DNA from 2 places in the Arsenicicoccus sp. UBA2120 genome. Region 1 is predicted to be linked to the other one. Evidence: riboswitches for the same ligand, from Rfam matches in the RefSeq annotation. Region 1 holds a riboswitch; the other holds the start of a gene.

What was found. Region 1 has a riboswitch for cyclic di-AMP ahead of B2P18_RS06140 (transglycosylase family protein). Riboswitches for the same ligand answer to the same signal wherever they lie in the genome.
Region 2: another riboswitch for cyclic di-AMP. It lies ahead of B2P18_RS18515 (C40 family peptidase); the one in region 1 lies ahead of B2P18_RS06140 (transglycosylase family protein).

What each region holds. Positions count from the first base shown of each region.
Region 1 is NZ_DCYC01000042.1:3,936-21,177, reverse strand. It holds gene B2P18_RS06205 (DUF4032 domain-containing protein) at 27-1,274, opposite strand; gene B2P18_RS18875 (transporter substrate-binding domain-containing protein) at 1,430-1,573, shown strand; gene B2P18_RS06195 (hypothetical protein) at 1,959-2,132, shown strand; gene B2P18_RS06190 (ABC transporter ATP-binding protein) at 2,264-3,337, opposite strand; gene B2P18_RS06185 (sugar ABC transporter substrate-binding protein) at 3,641-4,975, shown strand; gene B2P18_RS06180 (ABC transporter permease subunit) at 5,071-6,615, shown strand; gene B2P18_RS06175 (sugar ABC transporter permease) at 6,615-7,577, shown strand; gene B2P18_RS06170 (glycoside hydrolase family 13 protein) at 7,574-9,463, shown strand; gene B2P18_RS06165 (LacI family DNA-binding transcriptional regulator) at 9,520-10,566, shown strand; gene otsB (trehalose-phosphatase) at 10,635-11,417, opposite strand; gene B2P18_RS06155 (alpha,alpha-trehalose-phosphate synthase (UDP-forming)) at 11,420-13,030, opposite strand; gene B2P18_RS06150 (CBS domain-containing protein) at 13,212-13,640, shown strand; gene B2P18_RS06145 (serine/threonine-protein kinase) at 13,722-15,629, shown strand; cyclic di-AMP (ydaO/yuaA leader) riboswitch at 15,912-16,099, shown strand; gene B2P18_RS06140 (transglycosylase family protein) at 16,104-16,910, shown strand.
Region 2 is NZ_DCYC01000109.1:27,259-30,986, reverse strand. It holds gene B2P18_RS18515 (C40 family peptidase) at 1-827, opposite strand, end outside; cyclic di-AMP (ydaO/yuaA leader) riboswitch at 828-972, opposite strand; gene B2P18_RS18510 (metal-dependent transcriptional regulator) at 1,152-1,862, opposite strand; gene B2P18_RS18505 (pyridoxine/pyridoxamine 5'-phosphate oxidase) at 1,954-2,703, opposite strand; gene B2P18_RS18500 (hypothetical protein) at 2,752-3,126, shown strand; partial or broken gene B2P18_RS18495 (citrate synthase 2) at 3,134-3,728, shown strand, end outside.

The sequences.
Region 1 (17,242 bases):
CCCAGGTGATCACGATCTGTGACGAGTCAGTCGTCCAGGTGCGCGACGACCGGCATCTCCACCGTGTCGACGCCGACGACGGTCTCCTCGACCGGCTTGGTCGGCAGGATCGTCAGGATGTAGTCGGCCATCGCCTGCCCGATCGGCACGTCGTGGCCGTTGCGCTCGGAGAGGTACCACCGGTGCTCGAGCAGCTCGTGGAAGAGCTCGGCGGGCTCGAGCTTGCCGCGCAGGTCGGCGGGGATGGCGCGGGTGATCGGCAGGAAGATCTCGTTGAGCCAGCGCGTGGCGGTGATGGCCTCGTCCTCGCCCTGCACGTCCAGCGCCGCGCGATAGGCGTCGAGGTCGTTGAGCAGGCGGCGGGCCTGGTTCTCCTCGACGTCGAGACCCGTCAGGCGCAGGAGGCGGCGGCTGTGGTGACCGGCGTCGACGACCTTGGGCTGGATGCGCAGCGTGGTCCCGTCGATGTCGGTGGACATGGCCAGCTCGTCCACGTCGAAGCCGAGCTGGTTGAGCTGTCGGATCCGCTCGTCGACGCGCCACCGCTCGCCGACGTTGTAGGACTCGACGCCCGTCAGCTCGTGCCACAGCTGGGTGTAGCGGGCCATGATCTGGTTGGAGATCTCGACGGGGTCGTTGCCCTCGGGCAGCAGCCCGCCGGCCTCGAGGTCCATCAGCTCGCCGGCGATGTTGACCCGGGCGATGTCGAGGTCGTGGTCGCGCTGCCCGTCGGACAGCCGGTCGCGCAGCTCGCCCGTCTCCGCGTCGACGACGTACGCCGCGAAGGCCCCCGCGTCGCGCCGGAAGAGCGTGTTGGACAGCGACACGTCGCCCCACCAGAAGCCCTGCAGGTGGAGGCGCACGAGCAGCACGGCGAGGGCGTCGATGAGGCGGGTCGCGGTGTCGGGGCGCAGGGTCTGGCTGAACAGCGCGCGGAACGGCAGGGAGTACTGCAGGTGGTGGGTGATCAGGCAGGAGTCGAGGGGCTCGCCGTCGGCGCCCACCCGTCCGCTGACCACGCCGTAGGGGCGCACGCACGGGATCATGAGCCGGTTGAGCGCACGGAGCATGTGGTACTCGCGGAACGCGATCTCGTCCTTGATCTCCTTGATCGCGATCACGCCCTCGGGGGCGCGCAAGAACCGCACGATGTGCCGGGAGATGCCGCGGGGGAGCGCAGCCAGCCGCTCCTCGGGCCAGTCCTCCAGGGGGGTGGACCAGGGCAGGTCCAGCAGGGCGGGGTCGGGGCGGACCGCGGTGATCTCGAGCGCCATCCCCCCATCGTGGCAGAACACCCGGTCCGGCGTCGGTTGCCACATCTTGGCGGGCGAGACGAGCCTCGTCGCGGCGCGACCGGGGGGTCTAGGTTCAACGGCACACACCGCCGTATGCCGAGGAGGGCCACCGTGATTCGCATCCGTGAGGCAGCGTGCGCGTCTGCACCACCGGGGCCTACCGCCCCTTCACCTACAAGGACCCACGGACGGGTGCCTACAGCGGCATCGACGTGACCATGGCGCAGGACCTGGCCGCACGGCTCGGCGTCAAGGTCGAGTGGGTCCCGACGACGTGAAAGACGCTCATGCCGGACTTCACGGCTCGGTGCGACACCGGGATGGGTGGCATCTCGATCAGCACCGACCGGCTGCAGCAGGCCTTCTTCACCGAGCCGTTGCTGACCGAGGGCAAGACGCCGATCACGTTGTGCAGCAAGGTCGCCAACTACGACACCGTGGCGGAGATCAACAGGCCCGGCGTCCGGTCGATCACACCCATCGGCGGCACCAACGAGAAGTTCGCGGTCAAGCACTACCCGCAGGGGAGGATCATCCGGTGGAAGGACAACAACACGATCTTCGACGAGATCATCGCGGGCCGGGCCGACGTCATGACCACGGACGCCTCCGAGACGGTGTGGGTGGCGTCGACGCACCCGCAGCTGTGCGCGGCTGTGCGCGGTGCACCCCGACAAGCCCTTCGACTTCTCCCAGAAGGGCTATCTCCTGCCGCAGGGCGACGTCGTCTGGGAGGAGGTCGTGGACGGCTGGCTCGCGATCGCCAAGCGGGACGGGACCTACACAAAGGCCGCCCAGCCGTGGTTCAAGGACAAGCCCCTCACCCCGGCGCCCTGACCGTAGGGTCGACTGCCGCGAGCGGCGGCCGCCCCGCTGTGGGGTGACCGCCGCTCGCGCTGGGGATCCGCCTGGGTCGGTCACATCCGCCTGGCGTGCTAGCTCGGGTGGATGTGACTACCTGAGGTGGGTCAGTCGTTGAGGCGCAGGCCCGACTCGCTGTCGAACAGGTGGATGTGGTCCGCCTTGGGCGCGAAGAAGACCTGCTCGCCCTTCATCGGGGGGCGGCGGCCGTCGACGCGGGCGATGATCTGGCCCGAGCCGTGGGCGTCGTCGGTGGAGCCGTAGACGTAGGCATCCGCGCCGAGCTCCTCGACGACGTCGACGGTCACGGGCAGGCCCTCGTTGGACAGCTCGAGGTCCTCGGGACGGACGCCCATGATCACCTTGCGGCCGGCGTCGTTGAGCGCGTCGCGGGGGACCGGGGTGGTGTGCTGCCCGAGGCGGACCCCACCGTCGGCGACCGGGACCTCCATGATGTTCATGGCGGGGGAGCCGATGAAGCCGGCGACGAAGACGTTGTCCGGGTGGTCGTACATGCGGCGCGGGGAGTCGCACTGCTGCAGGATGCCGTCCTTGAGGACCGCGACGCGGTCGCCCATCGTCATGGCCTCGACCTGGTCGTGGGTGACGTAGACGGTGGTGACGCCGAGGCGACGCTGCAGCGAGGCGATCTGCGTGCGGGTCTGGACGCGCAGCTTGGCGTCCAGGTTGGACAGCGGCTCGTCCATGAGGAAGACCTGCGGGTTGCGGACGATGGCGCGGCCCATGGCCACGCGCTGACGCTGGCCACCGGACAGGGCCTTGGGCTTGCGCTCGAGGTACTGCTCGAGGTCGAGGATCTTGGCGGCCTCCTCGACGCGCTTGCGGATCTCACCCTTGTCGACGCCGGCGATCTTGAGCGCGAAGCCCATGTTGTCGGCGACGCTCATGTGGGGGTAGAGCGCGTAGTTCTGGAAGACCATCGCCACGTCGCGGTCCTTGGGGGAAAGGTTGGTGACGTCGCGGTCGCCGATCCAGATCTTGCCGCCGTTGACCTCCTCGAGGCCGGCGAGCATGCGCAGCGACGTGGACTTGCCGCATCCGGAGGGACCGACGAGGACGAGGAACTCGCCGTCCTCGATGTCGATGTTGAGCCGGTCCACGCTGGGCTTGTCGTTGCCCGGGTAGAGACGGGTTGCGTTGTCGAACTTGACCGTTGCCATGGTCTGCCTTCCTTCACCGGCAGGAACGTGCCGGACGATCCGTTGTAAAGGGGGTCCTGGAACCCGGCGGGCTCCAGGAGGCGATCCGGCGTTGCCGATGAGGTGGCGGACGTCGTTGTCGCTCGGGCCAGTATGCAACAGGTTGCAGCTCTGTCGACCTGCTCTGACCCTGATCTAGGGGGCTGCAACGGTTTAGGACCGTTCTAGACCCGGGTTCCCTGCAACTTCTTGCAAACCACCGGGCGATGCTGCAAGATCTTGCCAACGCGCACTTCGCGTGAGACCAACATCAAGGGAGATGACATGCACAAGCGTGCATTCGGGCCCGTCGCCGTCGTCGGTGCCTCAGCTCTGCTCATGACCGCCTGTGGCGGCGGTGGCGCCACCACGACCTCGTCCAGCACCACGCCTGCCGGTTCGGCCTCCGCCTCGTCCAGCGCTGGTGCCACGGCCGCCGCACCGACCACGATGAGCACCAAGGACGCGGCGCGCGACGCCAACGCCGACCTCGTGATCTGGTCCGACGCCGACCGCGCCCCCGCCGTCACCAAGTACGCGCAGGCCTTCGGCGAGGAGAACGGCGTGAAGGTCGCCGTCCAGATCGCCACCGACACCCGCCAGCAGTTCAAGGACGCCACCAAGGTGGGCAAGGGCCCGGACATCGTCGTGGGCGCCCACGACTGGGCCGGTGAGCTCGTGCAGAACGGCACCGTGAGCCCGATCCAGCTCGACCAGGCCACCCAGGACAAGTTCCTGCCGCAGGCCATGGCCGGCACCAAGTTCAACAACCAGATCTACGGCGTCCCCTACGCCATCGAGAACATCGGCCTGCTGCGCAACACCGCGCTCGCCCCCGACGCCCCCAAGACCATGGACGAGCTCGTCGCCAAGGGCCAGGAGCTGGTCAAGGCCGGCAAGGCGACGCAGCCGCTCATCCAGTTCGTGGGCAAGAAGGGCAACGCCTACTACTCCTACCCCTACCTCTCGGCCTTCGAGGGTGGTGGCATCTTCGCCAAGGGCGCCAACGGCGACTACGACCCCAAGCAGGTCCTGGTCAACAGCGCCGGCTCGGTCAAGGGCGGCGAGGTCCTCGCCAAGCTCGGCCAGCAGAAGGTCCTGTCGACCAACGTCGACGACACCAACATGGACCAGCTGTTCGGCACCGGCAAGGTGCCGTTCATGATCACCGGCCCCTGGTCGGTCCCCCCCGCCAAGAAGGCCGGCGTCAAGTACGCCATCTCGAACCTCCCGTCCCTCGAGGGCGGCAGCGCGATGAAGCCGTTCAGCGGGGTCCAGATGTTCTACGTCTCGGCCAAGGCCAAGAACGCGCAGATGGCGCAGGAGTTCGTCACCAACTACGTGCCGCGCAAGGACCTCCAGCTGGCGCTCTTCGAGGCCGGGCAGCGCCCGCCGGCCCTCAAGGAGGCCTACGACGAGGTCGCGGCGTCCAACCCGGACATCAAGGCGTGGTTCGAGGCGGGCAAGGACGGCGCTCCGATGCCCAACATCCCGGCCATGAACGCCGTGTGGGAGCCTTTCGGCCTCGCCACCGCCGACATCATCTCCGGCAAGGCCCAGCCCAAGGCTCGCCTGGACGCCGCTGCCAAGGAGATCACCACCAACATCGCCAAGGGCTGACCGAGCCCCGCATGACAGGTATGCCGGCTCGCGCCCTGCGGGCCGGCATGCCTGCACCACCCCCTTTACGACGACGTACTGGTTAGGACCCTCCTATGTCTCGGACCTCGGCCCCCGCGCTGGTCCTGAAGTGGGGTGGCATCGCGCTGGCGATGGCGCTCGTCTTCTGGATCGCGACGCGCATGTCGGCCCAGGGCATGTGGCTCGGCGTGAGCACGGTGGCCTTCGTCGGCCTGTGCATCCTCGCGGTCTACGCGACCCGCCGTGCCGTGCCCATGAAGTACCTGCTCCCCGGAATGCTCTGCCTGCTGGCGCTGCAGGTGTGGCCCATCATCTTCACGATCATGGTGTCCTTCACCAACTACGGTGACGGTCACCTCGGCACCAAGGACGAGGCGGTCAAGCAGATCGTCGCCAACTCCGTCCAGGTCGTGCCTGGCTCGACCCGCTACAAGGCCAGCGTGGCGGTCAAGGAGGGCACGGACCCCACGACGGGCGCCCTGTCCCTCCTGCTGACGGACCCGCAGGGCAAGAGCGTCGTCGGCGACGTGAACGGTCTGACGGACCTCGCCGACAGCGACGTCGAGAAGTCGGCGCTGGGCAAGATCACGAAGGCCAAGGGCTACACGGTCCTCACGGGCCGGCAGGCCAACGCGCGGTCCAAGGACCTCGGCCAGTTCGCCGTCCCCAGCAAGGACGGCAGCGGCATCAAGATGCAGGGTCTCTCGGCGGCGTACGAGGGCCGGGCGACCATCACCTACGACGCCGCCTCGGACACGCTGACGGACACCAAGAGCAAGCTGACCTACAAGCCCCAGGACAGCAAGTACGTCGCGACCGACGGCTCCGGCCAGTCCTTCTCCCAGGGCTGGCAGGAGAACGTCGGTACCAAGAACTACGCGACGATCTTCAGCGACTCCACTATGCGCTCCGGGTTCCTCAAGATGTTCGTCTGGAACATCATCTTCGCGGGCGGCACGGTCATCTCCACCTTCGTCCTCGGGATGCTGATCGCCCTGCTGTTCAACTCGCCCAACCTCAAGGGCAAGGCGGTCTACCGCACCCTGCTGATCCTCCCGTACGCCATCCCCGTGTTCGTGACCGCGCTCCTGTGGCGAGGCATGTTCAACCAGGACTACGGGCTCATCAACACCCTGACCGGCCTCAACATCGACTGGATCGGGGACGGGTTCTGGGCCAAGGTCGCCATCCTGATCACCAACCTGTGGCTGGGCTTCCCGTACATGTTCCTGCTGTGCACCGGTGCGCTGCAGTCGATCCCGAGCGACGTCAAGGAGGCCGCCAAGATCGACGGGGCAGGCTCCTTCCAGACCCTCACGCGGATCACCATGCCGCTGCTGATGGTGGCCGTGGGACCGCTGCTGATCGCGTCCTACGGCTTCAACTTCAACAACTTCACCCTCATCTACCTGCTCACCGAGGGCGGTCCCTTCGAGGGGGGCAGCGCGGGCATGGGCAGCACCGACCTGCTCGTGACGTACGCCTACCGCCTGGCCTTCTCGGGCGCGGCCCCCAACTACGGTCTCGCATCCGCCGTGGCCGTCGTGATCTTCGCGCTCGTGGCGATCCAGGCCCTGCCCGGGTTCCGCGCCACCAAGTCCCTGGAAGAGGTGCAGTGATGAGCCAGCTGAACCCCGGAACGAACAGCACGGCCGGCGTGGGAGACGTCCGCGGCCCGGTGGCGGCCACCCTCCCCCCGGAGGAGAAGCAGCAGCTCACCAAGCCGCGGGCAGGCGGGGCCGAGGGCGGGTCCCAGTGGTGGCGACACGTGCTCGGCATCATCGCCCTCGTCTGGGCGCTGTTCCCGATCCTGTTCCTCGTCTCCGCGGCCCTCAACCCGTCGGGCCAGCTGGCCTCGTCGGACCTGATCCCGCGACACTTCTCGTTGGAGAACTTCAAGTCCCTCGGCGCGGACCCGAGCCGTCCTTACTGGAGCTGGTTCAAGAACTCGGTGCTGATCTGCGGTGTCGGCGCGCTCCTGTGCACCTTCATCTCGGCGTGCGCGTCGTACGCCTTCTCGCGCATGCGCTTCCGCGGGCGTCGTGAGGGCATGCTCGGCCTGCTCCTGCTGCAGCTCTTTCCCGCGACGCTCGGGCTCGTGGCGATGTACATCACCTTCGCCAAGATCTCCGACGTCATGCCGGAGTTCGGGCTCAACACCTCGTGGGGCCTCATCCTGGCCTACCTCGGTGGGGCCATGGGCAACGTGTGGCTGCTCAAGGGCTACTTCGACACGGTGCCCAAGGAGATGGACGAGGCGGCGATCGTGGACGGCGCCAGCCACGCGCGGGTCTTCTTCACGATGATCCTGCGCCTGGCCATGCCGATCCTCGTGACGGTGTTCATGATCACCTTCGTCGGACTGTTCGGCGAGTTCATGCTCGCCAGCGTCTTCCTGACGGACGTCGACAACCAGACCCTGGCCGTCGGGCTCCGCGCCCTGTCCAAGGGACGTGACGCCAACGAGAAGTTCGGCTTCTTCGCCGCCGGCTCGCTGCTGTGCTCCCTTCCCGTGATGGCTCTGTACGCGCTGTTCCAGAAGCAGCTCGTCGGCGGCCTCACCCAGGGCTCGGTGAAGTGACCCGGGCCCTCACCGAGGACACCGTCGTGGTGGGGCTGCTCGACCAGCCCCACCACGACGGCTCACCGCTGTACGTGTCCACCCAGGCCCCGGCGCTCGGCCAGACGGTCCAGATCCGGCTGCGGGTGCCAGCGCCCGAGGACGCCTCGGACCGCGTCACGACGGTGCACGTCCGCACCACCCCCGACGGTGAGAGCCGCTACGTCGACGCTGTCGTGGTCCACGAGGACGAGCACGAGACGTGGTGGCAGGCCGAGGTGGTCGTCCACAACCCCGTGACGGGCTACCGCTTCCTGCTCTCCGGCGGACCCGCCGGCTACCAGTGGCTCAACGGCACGGGTCTGCACGACCGCGACGTCCCGGACGCCGCGGACTTCCGCCTGGTCGCGACCGACGCCCCGCCGCCCGAGTGGGCGCTCGACGCCGTCGTCTACCAGGTCTTTCCCGACCGCTTCGCTCGGTCCGCCGGGGCGGACGCGCGCCCCACGCCCGAGTGGGCCGTCCCCGCCCGCTGGGAGGAGCCGGTCACGCGGGACCGTCGCATCATCGGCGACCAGCTCTACGGTGGCGACCTGGACGGCATACGCGAGCATCTCGACCACCTCGAGCGCCTCGGCGTGGACGTGCTCTACCTGACCCCCTTCTTCCCCGGACGGTCCAACCACCGGTACGACGCCGACACCTTCCAGCACGTGGACCCGCTGCTGGGCGGCGACGACGCGCTGGCCCGGCTCACCCTCGAGGCCCACCGGCGCGGCCTGCGCGTCCTCGGGGACTTCACGACCAATCACACCGGCGCTCGGCACGAGTGGTTCGAGACCGCTGTGGCGCAGCCCGACTCGCCGGAGCGCTGGTTCTACCTGTGGGGCGACGACGGCGGCTACGTCTCCTGGCTGGGCGTCCCGTCGCTGCCCAAGCTCAACTACGACAGCGACGAGCTGTGGCGTCGCGTGCTCGTCGACCCCGACGGCGTCGTGCGGCGCTGGCTGGCGCAGCCCTACGCCCTGGACGGGTGGCGCGTCGACGTCGCCAACATGACCGGACGTCACGGCGCCCAGGACCACAACCACGCCGTGGCCCGCGAGATGCGCAGGGCCGTGGACGAGGCCGCGCCGGGGTCGCTCCTGGTCGGTGAGCACGTCCACGACTTCAGCACCGACATCCGTGGGGACGGGTGGCACGGTGCGATGAACTACGCGGGATTCACGCGGCCCGTGTGGACCTGGTTGCGGGACAAGGGATTCGCCCCCAAGTTCCTCGGATCTCCGCTCAGGGTGCCCCGGCTCGGGGGCGAGGCCGTCCGCGAGACGGTGGACGACTTCATGGCGCAGTCCCCCTGGACCGTGCGCGCCCACTCCTTCACCCTGCTCGGGAGCCACGACACCACTCGTGTCCGCACCCTCGTCGGCGAGGACGCCCGGCAGGTGGTCGCCGCGGCCGGGCTGCTGCTGACGATGCCGGGCATCCCGATGATCACCTACGGGGACGAGGTGGGCATGGAGGGTGACTCGGGCGAGGACGGACGCCGACCCATGCCGTGGGACGAGTCCTGCTGGGACACAGACATCTTCGAGGCCTATCAGGCACTGGTGCGCCTGCGGGTCGACCACGTGGCGCTGCGCCGAGGTGGTCTGCGGTGGGTCCACGCCGACGGCGACTCGCTGACCTTCCTGCGGGAGCACCCCGACCAGACGGCCCTGGTGCACGTGTCCAGGGGCGCCCACGCCCCCATCCGGCTCTCGACGCGTCACCTCCCCGGCGTCGAGGCGGCGGTCGCGGCATACGGCACCCGCCTGGGTCGCGAGGGTGGCACGATCACCCTCGCGGCGGACGGGCCGGGGGTGTCGGTGTGGGTCTGGCCCGGAGCTCCGGAGACGCCCTGGTGACGCGGGCCGTCACGACGCCGGCACCCACCCGACTGACCGTCCTCGAGGGAGACCACATGCGACCACCACGCCTGGTGGACATCGCCGCTCACGCCAAGGTGAGCGAGGCGACGGTCAGCCGTGTCCTCAACAACAAGCCCTACGTCGCGGAGTCGACGCGTCAGTCGGTGCTGACGGCGCTGGACGTGCTGGGCTACGAGCGGCCGCTGCAGCTGCGGCGCAAGACGGCCGGCCTCGTGGGCCTCATCGTCCCCGAGCTCGACAACCCGATCTTTCCCGTCCTCGCGCAGATCATCGAGACGGCGCTCGCGGTGCACGGCTACACCCCGGTGCTGTGCACCCAGACGCCCGGCGGCATGCACGAGGACGACTACACCGAGATGCTGCTCGACCGCGGCGTCGCCGGGATGATCGTGGCCAGTGGGCAGCACGCCGACACGACGACCAGCCCGGACCGCTACCAGCGGCTGCGCGACGCCGGGCTGCCGCTGGTGCTCGTCAACGGCTACTACCCGGGGATCGACGCGCCGTTCCTGTCCAACGACGACGTGGCGTCCATGGAGCTCTCGCTCACCCACCTGATCCAGCTGGGGCACACCGAGATCGGTCTCGCCGTCGGTCCCGAGCGCTACGTCCCGGTGATCCGCAAGATCGAGGGCTACCGCGCGGTGATGGCGAGGCAGCTGGGCCGCACCGACGTCGACTCCCTCATCGAGGCCACGTTGTTCAGCGTCGAGGGCGGTGCGTCTGCCGCGACCCGACTGATCGGCAAGGGGTGCACGGCGATCGTGTGCGGGTCGGACCTGATGGCGCTCGGGGCGATCCGCGCGGCGCGGGCCCGCGGGCTGCGGGTCCCCGAGGACGTCTCCGTGATCGGCTACGACGACTCGGCGCTGATGGCCTTCACCAACCCTCCGCTCACCACCGTGCACCAGGCGGTCGTGACGATGGGGGAGGCCGCGGTGCGCTCGCTGCTCGACGAGATCGCCGGCAACCCCGTGCCGCGCACCGAGTACCTCTTCCAGCCGGAGCTGGTCGTCCGCGCCTCGACGGCCCCGGCCGCGCGCCGCCCCCCTGCAGGTCCCGCTCCTGCAGGATCGTGAGTGTCTCCTCCACGATTCTTGGAGGAAACCCTCACGATCTGGGGCCTTGGGGAGCTTGGGGGAGGGGCTCAGGCCGTATGACGGGCCCGCGCCTCGACCAACGCCTCCAGGACCTCGGCGGCCTCCTGCGGTGACGCCACGCGGTGCCGGGCCACGGTGTCGCCCTCGCCGACCTTGAGGGTCAGGTCGGCGTCGCCGAGCCGGGCGAAGGCCCGCTCGTCGGTCACGTCGTCGCCGGCGTAGTAGACCGCGTCCGCTCCGCACCACGCCGCGAGATCGACCAGGGCAGAGCCCTTGTCGCTGTCCACGACCGAGAGCTCGACCACGCACTTGCCGGGCATGACGTGGGCCTTGGAGTGCTGGGACGCCATGGCCACGGTGTCGGCGGTGGCCGAGTCGGCCACCGACTGCTCGACGCCGCGCGTGTGCAGGACCACCGCGGCGGGCTTGCGCTCGATGCGGGTGCCCGGGTGGGCCTCGACGATCGCCGTCAGCGCCGCGTCGAGCGCCCGCAGGGCCATGGTCTGGGCGTCGCTGAGCGCATGGACGCCGGCCTCGGGGCGCGAGGTCTGGGCGCCGTGGCTCCCGACCAGCACCACGCGCTCGTCGTCCGGGAGGTCAACCAGGCCGGTCAGGGCGCCGAGGGTCTCGAGGTCCCGTCCGGAGACGGCGGCCACCGTGGTTCTCGGCATACGAGCCAAGGCGCGCAGCGCCTCCACCGTGCCGGGCAGGGGGCGGGCCGCCATGGGGTCCTCGACGAGCGGCGACAGGACGCCGTCGAAGTCCGTCGCCACGACGATCGTTGCGCGAGAGGCGAGCTCGTCGATCGCTGACTGCAGCTGTGCGTCCATCGTCAGCGCCCGTCCTTGCCGTCACGGCCGTTGCCGTCGCGCTCGTCGCGCTCGTCCCGCTCGTCGCGCTCGTCCCGCTCGGACCGACGCTCCGCCTCGCGCGCGGCCTGGGCGCCACGGGCGTCCTCCTCGCGCTGGGCCCGCTCCTCCTGCTCGCGCCGCTGCGCCTGCTCGGTCTGCGGCCCGTGCCGTGACGGCTTGTGCGGGGCGGCCTCGAGGGCGTCGAGGAAGGCAGAGGCCCAGTGCTGCACGTCGTTGCGGCGGACCCGGCGACGCAGGGCCTTCATGCGGCGCGAGCGCTCCTGGGGGGAGGAGTTGATGGCGTCCATGATCGTGCGCTTGAGGCCGATGACGTCGTGCGGGTTGACCATGAAGGCCTCGCGCAGCTCCTCCGCGGCGCCCGTGAACTCCGAGAGCAGCAGCGCCCCGCCGTTGTCGTGGCGGCACGAGATGTATTCCTTGGCAACGAGGTTCATGCCGTCGCGCAGCGGCGTCACGACCATCACGTCCGCGGCGAGGAAGAGTGCGGCGAGCTCCTCGCGGCCGTAGCCCTGGTGGAGGTACTCCATGGCGGGGGAGCCGATCGCGGAGTAGTTGCCGTTGATGCGCCCCACCGCGCCCTCGACGTGCTCCCGCAGGTCGATGTAGGCGTCGATGCGCTCGCGGCTCGGCGTCGCGATCTGGATGAAGGTCGTGTCGGCGCCGTCGAGCGAGCCGTCCTTGAGGAGCTCCTCGTAGGCCTTGAGCCGGTGCCGGATGCCCTTGGTGTAGTCGAGCCGGTCGATGCCGAGCAGGAGCGCGCTCGGGTTGCCGAGCGACTCGCGAATCTCCTTGGCACGCTTCTTGATCTCGGGGCGGCGGGACAGCTCGTCCATGCTCGAGAAGTCCACCGAGATCGGCACCGCGGCGGCGCGCACGTCGTGCCCGCCGGTCGCCTTGCCGACGTGGATGACGTCACCCTTGACCGTCATACCGAGGTAGCGACGGCAGGCGCGCAGGAAGTTCTCGGCGTCCCCGGGGCGCTGGAAGCCGAGGAAGTCCGCGCCGAGCAGACCCTCGAGGATCCCCTGGCGCCAGGGGAGCTGTCCGAACAGCTCGACCGGCGGGAAGGGGATGTGGTCGAACCAGCCGATCCGCAGGTCCGGTCGCAGCTGACGCAGGAAGGCCGGCACGAGCTGCAGCTGGTAGTCGTGCACCCAGACCGTCGCGCCCTCCTCGGCGACCTCGGCGAGGGTCTTGGCGAACCGCTCGTTGACCTCGCGGTACTGATGCCACCACTTGCGGTGGAACTGGGCGGGGACGATCACGTCGTGATAGATCGGCCACAGCGTGTCGTTGCTGAATCCTTCGTAGTAGCCCTGGATCTCGTCCTCGGACAGGGGCACGGGATGCAGCCGCATGCCCGCCTCGTCAAAGGGCTCCGGCGCCTCGCCGGGCTCGCCGGCCCACCCCACCCAGACACCGTCGCGCCCGCTCATGACGGACTCCATGGCCGTCACGAGGCCGCCGGGGCTGCGGTGCCACTCGACCTGCCCGTCCTCGCCGACGACGCGGTCCACGGGGAGGCGGTTGGCTGCGATCACGAAGTCGTACCGTGCGGCGGTGTCCGCCATGGTGCGATCAGCTCCTCTGGTGTCGCCCGGGTCGTCGTGGTGCGCCTGGGCATCCTGGCGTGCGGGCCGGGTGTCGTATGACGGGCCGACGGGCACGCCGGTCCTGCACCTACCCGGCGCAGTGCCACTCTAGGCGGGGGTCCCTCTGGCGCGCGCGGGGGCAGGGGCCTAGGGTCTCGACATGAAGATCTCCGACGTGGTCAAGTCCAAGGGCTCCGACGTCGTCACCATGCGACCGGACGCCACCGTCGGCGAGCTGCTCACGCTCCTCGCCGACCACAACATCGGCGCGGTCGTCGTCAGCGACGACGGCACGAGCGTCTCCGGCATCGTCAGCGAGCGCGACGTGGTGCGGCACCTGGGCCGGTCCGGGGCCGGGGTCCTGCAGGAGCCGGTCTCCACGATCATGACCGTCGAGGTGCACACCTGCTCCTTCGGCGACGAGATCGAGGACCTCGCCGGGTCGATGACCGCGCGCCGCATCCGCCACGTCCCCGTCATCGAGGACGGCCGGCTCGCGGCGATCGTCACCATCGGCGACGTGGTCAAGCACCGGATCAGCCAGCTGCAGGACGAGCGCGACCACCTGGTCGGCTACATCAACCAGTAGCAGCCAGTAGTAGCCGGACCGTCACCCCGGGCGGCGGGTGGTCTCAGCGACGGTTCACCACGAGCACGTACCGTGGAGGGCATGAGCACGTCGTCGACCACGCCGCCCGCCGGGCTGCCCGCGGCCTACGACACCCTCGGTCCCTATCGCCTGGCCGGCCTGCTGGGGGAGGGCGGCATGGGTGTCGTCTATCTCGGCCTGGACCGCGCGGGCCGGGCCGTCGCCATCAAGGCCCTGCGCCCGCACATCGCCGGTGACCCCGACGCGCGGGCCCGGTTGGCGCGCGAGGTCACGACGCTGGAGCGGGTGCAGCACCCCCGCGTGGCTGCGGTGCTCGACGCCGATCCCGAGGGGGCGCGGCCCTACATCGTGACGCGCTACGCGCCCGGGCCGCCGCTCGACGACTACGTCACCGCTCACGGACCGTTCCGTGGCGAGGCCCTGCTGCGCCTGGCGCGCGGGCTGCACGAGGCGCTCGGCGCCATCCACGCCGCCGGTGTGGTCCACCGCGACCTCAAGCCCGGCAACGTGCTGGTCGTCGACGACGACCCGGTGGTCATCGACTTCGGCATCGCGCACGTCGCGGACGACGTGCGGCTCACCAGCACCGGGCTCGTCATGGGGACCCCCGGCTATCTCTCCCCGGAGGTGCTCGAGGGCGCGCCGGTCACCGAGGCCACGGACTGGTGGGGCTGGGCGTCCACCCTCGCGTATGCCGCCACCGGCGCCCCGCCGTTCGGGCGAGGCCGGGTCGACGTCATCCTCGACCGCGTGCGGTCCGGGCAGCACGACCTCACGGGGGTCGACGAGCGGATGCGACCGCTGCTGGCCGCGGCGCTCGCGCCCGACCCCGCCCACCGGCCGTCGGCAGGCACGGTGCTGGCTGCCCTGGAGCAGCTCGCGCACGGGGAGGCCCCGCACCTGGCGACCGGCCCGAGCGGCCGCACCGAGGTGCTCCCCGCCGTGACCCAGACCATCGCGCCGCCCACCGAGTCCCTCGCTGCCCGAACGGAGCTCGCGGGACAGCAGCCACCGCGCCAGGGGTCGACGCGCGTGATGCCGGCCGTCCCGCTGGGTGGTGCCGCCGGCGGTGCGGCAGGGCTCGCCGCGGGTCTGGCAGGCGAGGGGCAGGCGGGTCGGCCTCTCGCCGGAGCGTCGCCCTACGCACCGATCCGTCGCACGCCGCGGATGGCGCCGCCGGCCTCGGCACCGCCGAGCCTGGCGCCGTCGCGTCCTGCTGCCTCGGTCCACCCCGCGGGCCAGCCCGTCGCCCAGACCTTCCCTCCCGCTGCTGCGACGACCCCGCCTGGCGCCGGGGGATCGGCATACGGCCTGGAGCCCCGTCAGGACCAGCGGCCGCCGGTGCCGGTGGGAGACCCGCGCGTCGGCAAGCCGGCCCGCACGGCCCAGCTGATCGGCCTCACCGGAGCCGTCGCGGCGCTGGCTACGACCTGGCCGATGATCGCCGTGGGGCTGGCGCTGGTGTGGTCGGTGCTGGCGCGCACGGTCGACCGTTCGGTCACCGCGACCGTGCTGCGGCGCCACGAGGCGGGCGGGGCGCGCGGGACCGACGTCGCGGTGGCGGTCGCCCGCAGCCCCTTCCAGCTGCTGGCCGCCGCCGTGAGTACGCTCGCCACCGGGCTGCTCGGGATCCTCGTGACCGTGGCCGTGATGTTCGCGGTGTCGTTGGGCAGCTCGCTCGTCGGTGTCCCGCAGGCGCCGACCGGGGCCGTGCCGCTGGCGGTCGGAGCCCTCGTGGGGTGCTGGTCCTGCTGGTGGGGCGCGGGCGGGGTGTCGCTGCGACGCGGCTCGCGCATGCTCATGCGAGGCCTCACCCCGGGGCAGCTCACCCGGGAGATCGTGACGGCGCTGCTCGTGGCCGCCGTGCTCGGGCTGGGGCTGTGGGCGCTCCTGCGGCACGGCGTGCCGGTGTGGTGGCCGCTGCAGGGCGACCCGCTGACCGGCCGCACGGTGGACTGGCAGTTCTGAGGTCCGAGCCGGCGCCGCGCGGGTGATAACACCCCTGGTCGGCGTCCAGGTGGGGTGGAGACGTCGTCGTCCCGATCCACCAGGTGGGGGGTAAACACGCCGAGACGGGGGCCTGGGTTTGGGATCGCCGGCGCGACGTGCCTATGGTCGACGAGCGCCGTAGGCCGACGTCCGCAGGACCCGGTCGAGGTGTGTCGCGGGGGCCATCCCCCGTCTCGGGGCACAACTGTATAGACCCGAATTCACATGTAGGACATGCCCGCTGCGCCGAGCAGCACCCGACGGGCATCGTCGCCGGACACCATCCATCGTCCGGGTCCTGGGGTGCTGGTGGAGGACCCACTCACGAGCTGCGAGAGCAGCGTGTGCCGACCTGCGCGAGCAGGTCTTGGGGTGAAGCCGCTACTGCGGCCGGACACCTGACCGTCCGAACCCGACAGCTCACTTCACAGGCGTCGTCAGGAAAGGATCTCTGTGCGCTACGCACCTCGTCACGCCATCTCCTCGACCCGTCGCACCGCCCGCTGGGCCACGACGGGCCTCGCCACCGCTGCCCTCACCGTCGGCGGCGGCATCGCCACCGCCGGCAACGCTCAGGCCGCAGACGGCGTCTGGGACCGCGTCGCTGCCTGCGAGTCCGGCGGCAACTGGTCCATCAACACCGGCAACGGCTACCAGGGTGGGCTGCAGTTCAAGGGCAGCACCTGGCGCGCCTACGGCGGCTCCGGCTCGGCCGCCTCGGCGTCCAAGGCCGAGCAGATCCGGGTCGCCAAGCGCGTCCTGGCCGCTCAGGGCCCCGGCGCCTGGCCCGTCTGCTCCCGCAAGGCGGGTCTGACCCGCAGCGGCGGCGGCGCCGACAGCAGCAGCCCGGCCACGACCTCGCGCGCCTCGCGCTCCACCGAGCGCAAGGTCGTGTCCTCCTCGGAGCCGCGCAGCACCAAGCGCTCCACCTCCAAGAAGGTCGTCGAGCAGGCCGCGCCGAAGCGCGCGACCACCAAGCGCTCGACCACCAAGGCCACCTCGCAGGGCTCGGCCTCGTCCTACCCCGGCGCCAGCGCGTTCGTGCTGGGCGACAAGGACGCCGCGGTGACCCTGCTGGGCAAGCGCCTGCAGGCGCACGGCTTCGGCAGCTTCTACAAGGTCGGCGCGGGCCCGACGTTCACCCAGGTGGACAAGGCGGCGGTCGCGGCCTTCCAGAAGTCCCTGGGCTGGAGCGGCTCCGACGTGAGCGGCTACCCCGGTCCGGTCACCTGGGCCAAGCTCATGGCCCCGGCCAGCTGACGCGAGCCTCAGGCACGCATCACCTCACGTGTGGGGGTCGACCCGATCGGGTCGACCCCCACACGCTTGTGCGCGTCCGAACATGTGGTTTCCGACGCGAACTGACACGCTCACGACGTAGATGTGACGCATCCCACAAAGACGCACCGTACGTAACGGAAACAAGGGGACATCCGGGACTAGAGCGGACCATCACGGGGGCGATTGGTCACTGTGAGCGACCACCACCGAAGCCTGAGTCGAACCTGTGGTTTGTCTCGAACGTATAACGGGCCCTAGAGTCCTCCTTGACGTCGCCGCCGCCCCTCCGGGCCCGGCGGCTTGTCGCGGAG
Region 2 (3,728 bases), on a different contig from region 1:
CGGCCGTAGCTCACGTTCTTGCTCCAGATCTTGTGCAGGCCCGTGGTGCGGCCGGTGCGCGGCGAGTCGTACATCATGCCGCCGCCGGCGTAGATGCCCACGTGGAAGGCCGGGGAGCCGAAGAACACGAGGTCGCCGGGCTGCGGGGAGGACACGCGACGGGTCGCGCGCTGCTGAGCGGCAGCGGTGCGCGGGATGGACTTGCCGTTGGCGCGGAAGACATAGCTGGTGAAGCCCGAGCAGTCGAAGCCGGCCCTGGTGGTGCCGCCGTAGCGGTAGTAGATGCCGGACAGGCTCGCGGCGGTGCGGAGCACCCCACCGCCGGCGACGGCGCGCGGAGCTGGGTTGGCGGCCTTCTTGACGACCTTGCGCGCGACGGTGCGGCGCACGGCGGTGCGGGAGGCGCGGGTGTAGGTGCGGTTGACGCGTCGCACCGCGGTGCGACGGTAGGTGCGCGAGGTGCGGGTGTACTTGCGCTTGGTCGAGTAGCGCTTGCGCTTGACCGTGGCCTTCTTGCGCTTGACGGCGGTGCGCTTGGTGACGGTGCCGCGGACCTTCTTGAGCTTGGACTTCTTGACCCCGGCGAGCGAGACGCGGCCGAGCTGGCCGACGGCGGCGACGGAGGGGGCAGCGACGCTGACCGGAGCAGCGGCAGCGGCCGGGGCGGCCGTGGCGGGCATCGACGCGGCGATGACCATGCCACCGGTGGCGGCGACGACACCCGCGACCTTGGTGGCCGGCGCGGCGGCGTGCTTGGCCGCCTTGATCAGGAGACTGGCGGAGGAGACGTCGGCAGCGCGGTGCCGACCGGGGGTGCTAATGGACACAGTTGACCTCTCGAACGCCTACGAAGTTAGCTGTCGGGTTCGGGCGGAAAGGTATGGCCCGGCCACTCTCGTGGCTTCACCCCGGGACGCTTGCGCGCCAAGGTGGGTCCCCCGCTCCTGTCAGCGGAATAAGCAGAACAGCAGAAGTGACAGGACTCGGCGTCTCCTGCTGCAGCCCCTCCAGGGGGAGAAGGGCCGTGAAAGAAGGTAACGGACACCCCCGGGATTGTCACGTTCAGATCACAGGCAGGTGAATCACAGGCGCCCTCCGTGGGTACGGCTGCTAGTGCCCGCACCGGACACACATGCGTGCGATAACCACTCTCAGTCGGACGTCACGGTGTCCACGAACACATGGCTCGCCACATCCACCGGGAGCGAAACCCCCTGCGAGTCAGTGGAATTCACGCCCACGACGATCACCCGGTCGCCCTCCGAGGTCACCCGAACCCGGCCACCGGGCAGCGCTCCAGCGGCCGTCAGCAGGCCGAGAGCCTCGTGATCCACCTGCACCGGCTCGCCGATCCGACGGACCGTGACTGTGACGGAGGTCACGGAACCATCCACGACGGAGTGCAGCGGGACCAGTCCGGGGTCCTTGCCGTCCGTGCCGACCGACCCCAGCTCGTCCAGACCGGGGATCGGGTTGCCGTACGGCGAGACGTGGTCGTCGCCGATGAGGCCGAGGATCTTGCGCTCGACCCGCTCGCTCATCACGTGCTCCCAGCGGCAGGCCTCGTCGTGGACGTGCTCCCACTCCAGGCCGATCACGTCCAGGAGCAGGCGCTCGGCGAGGCGGTGCTTGCGCATCACGCGCATCGCCCGAAGCCGACCGTCGGCGGACAGCTCGATCTCGCGGCTGCCGGCCACGTGCAGCAGACCGTCCCGCTCCATGCGGGCGACCGTCTGGGACACCGTCGGCCCGGCGTGACCGAGTCGCTCGGCGATGCGGGCGCGCAGGGGCTTCACGCCCTCTTCCTCCAGCTCGTAGATCGTGCGGAGGTACATCTCGGTCGTGTCGATCAGGTCAGTCACGGGTCAAGCCTGCCACGCGCGCCTGTGGACTTGCTTTGCGCCGCGCACGACGCAGCGCCGCCCGGCACGAGGACGGGCAGGATCGGGCAGATCAGGGCATCTTGCGGTGCCGCCGCCAGGACGCGGCGTCGTCGAGGTCGCCCTCCCCCACCCTCTCGTAGGCGATGCGGTCGTGCAGGCGCGACGGCTGACCGGCCCAGAACTCGATCTGGTCGCACGCGATCCGCCAGCCGCAGAAGGACGGCGGCATCGGGATCTCGGCCTCCTCACCGTCACGGGTGAAGCGGGCGGCCTGCTCGGCATACCGCCGCTGCAGCTCCTCCCGGCCGTCGACCGGCGAGGACTGCTCGGACGCCCAGGCGCTGACCTGGGAGCCCCAGGGCCGGGTGCGCCAGTAGCCCTCGAGCTCGTCCCCGTCCAGCGGCACCGCCCGACCCCGGAACCTGATGACGCGGTAGAGCGCGGACCAGCGCAGCGTCGCCGCCACCCGCGGCTGCTCGCCGATCTGGCGCGCCTTGGTGGAGCCGCTGTCGGTGATGAACCCCGGACCGGCGGGCGTGAAGAACTTCATCAGGACGGGACGCACGTCCGGGAGGCCGTCCGCACCGACCGTGGCCAGGTCGAGGCAGTCGGGCTCGGTGTGCCCGCCGCTGGACGCGTCGTGGGCGACGGCCTCCGCGAGCCAGGTCGACGCGAGCGACCAGGGGCTGTCCCCCAGCGTCGCCTCGTCCAGACCCGTGCCGGCGTAGTCGACCCGCCGGATGCCCTGCACCCCCGCGCCGCGCGTCCCCTGGCCCTGCTCGTCCGTCGCCCGCGGGTCGGTCACGTCGTTCTGCGTCATACCCCGAGACTAGGCTGACCCGGTCACCGCGTCCTGAGGAGGTCCGTCATGGCACGAGGCAAGGTCGGCGCCGTCAACAACCTGGTCAAGCTCGGCGTCAAGTACGGCCCGATCGTCTACGAGGCGGTCAAGCACGGCAAGGAGCCCGCGCGCGAGCTCGCCGAGCGGCAGGTGGCGCGCAGCAGCGCCCGCCGGCGCGCCCTCGAGCACGCCCACCACCTCGTCGACGGCTCGGTCCTCACCGTCTTCGACGGGGACCAGCGGCTCTTCGTCGTGTTCAACGGGGACACGCCCGTCGCTTCGCACCCGACGAGCAAGAAGAAGACGTTGCAGGCCCTCATCGACGGTTACGACCTCGACAAGCGGGTCCGGCCGACCCCCAGACGCCGTATGACGCCGCGGGTCAAGCGCACGGGTGGGTGACCGCGAGGTGGGCGGCACAGCCGACTTCGTCACCGAGATCGCCGAGGCCGATCGCGACAGCGGCATCCTGCGCTATCGCGGGGTCGACCTGCGCGAGCTCGTCGGCCACGTGCCGTTCGAGCAGGTGTGGGGGCTGCTCGTCGACGAGGCGCTGCACCCCGGCCTGCCGCCCGCCGAGCCCTTCCCGCTGCCGGTGCGCACCGGTGACGTGCGGGTCGACGTGCAGAGCGCCCTCGCCCAGCTCGCCCCCGTCTGGGGCTTCCACCCGCTGCTCGACATCGACGCGACGCAGGCCCGCGAGGACCTCGCCCGGGCCTCGGTGATGGCCATGTCCTTCATCGCGCAGTCCGCGCGGGGCGAGGACCTGCCCGCCGTCCCTCAGCGCGAGGTCGACCGCGGCCGCTCGATCGCCGAGCGGTTCATGATCCGGTGGCGCGGCGACCCCGACCCGCGGCACGTGGGGGCGGTCGACAGCTACTGGGTCACGGTGGCCGAGCACGGCCTCAACCCCTCGGCGCTGACCGCCCGGGTCATCGCCTCCACGGGCGCCGACGCGGCGGCCTGCCTGTCCGGAGCCGTCGGGGCCATGAGCGGCCCCCTCC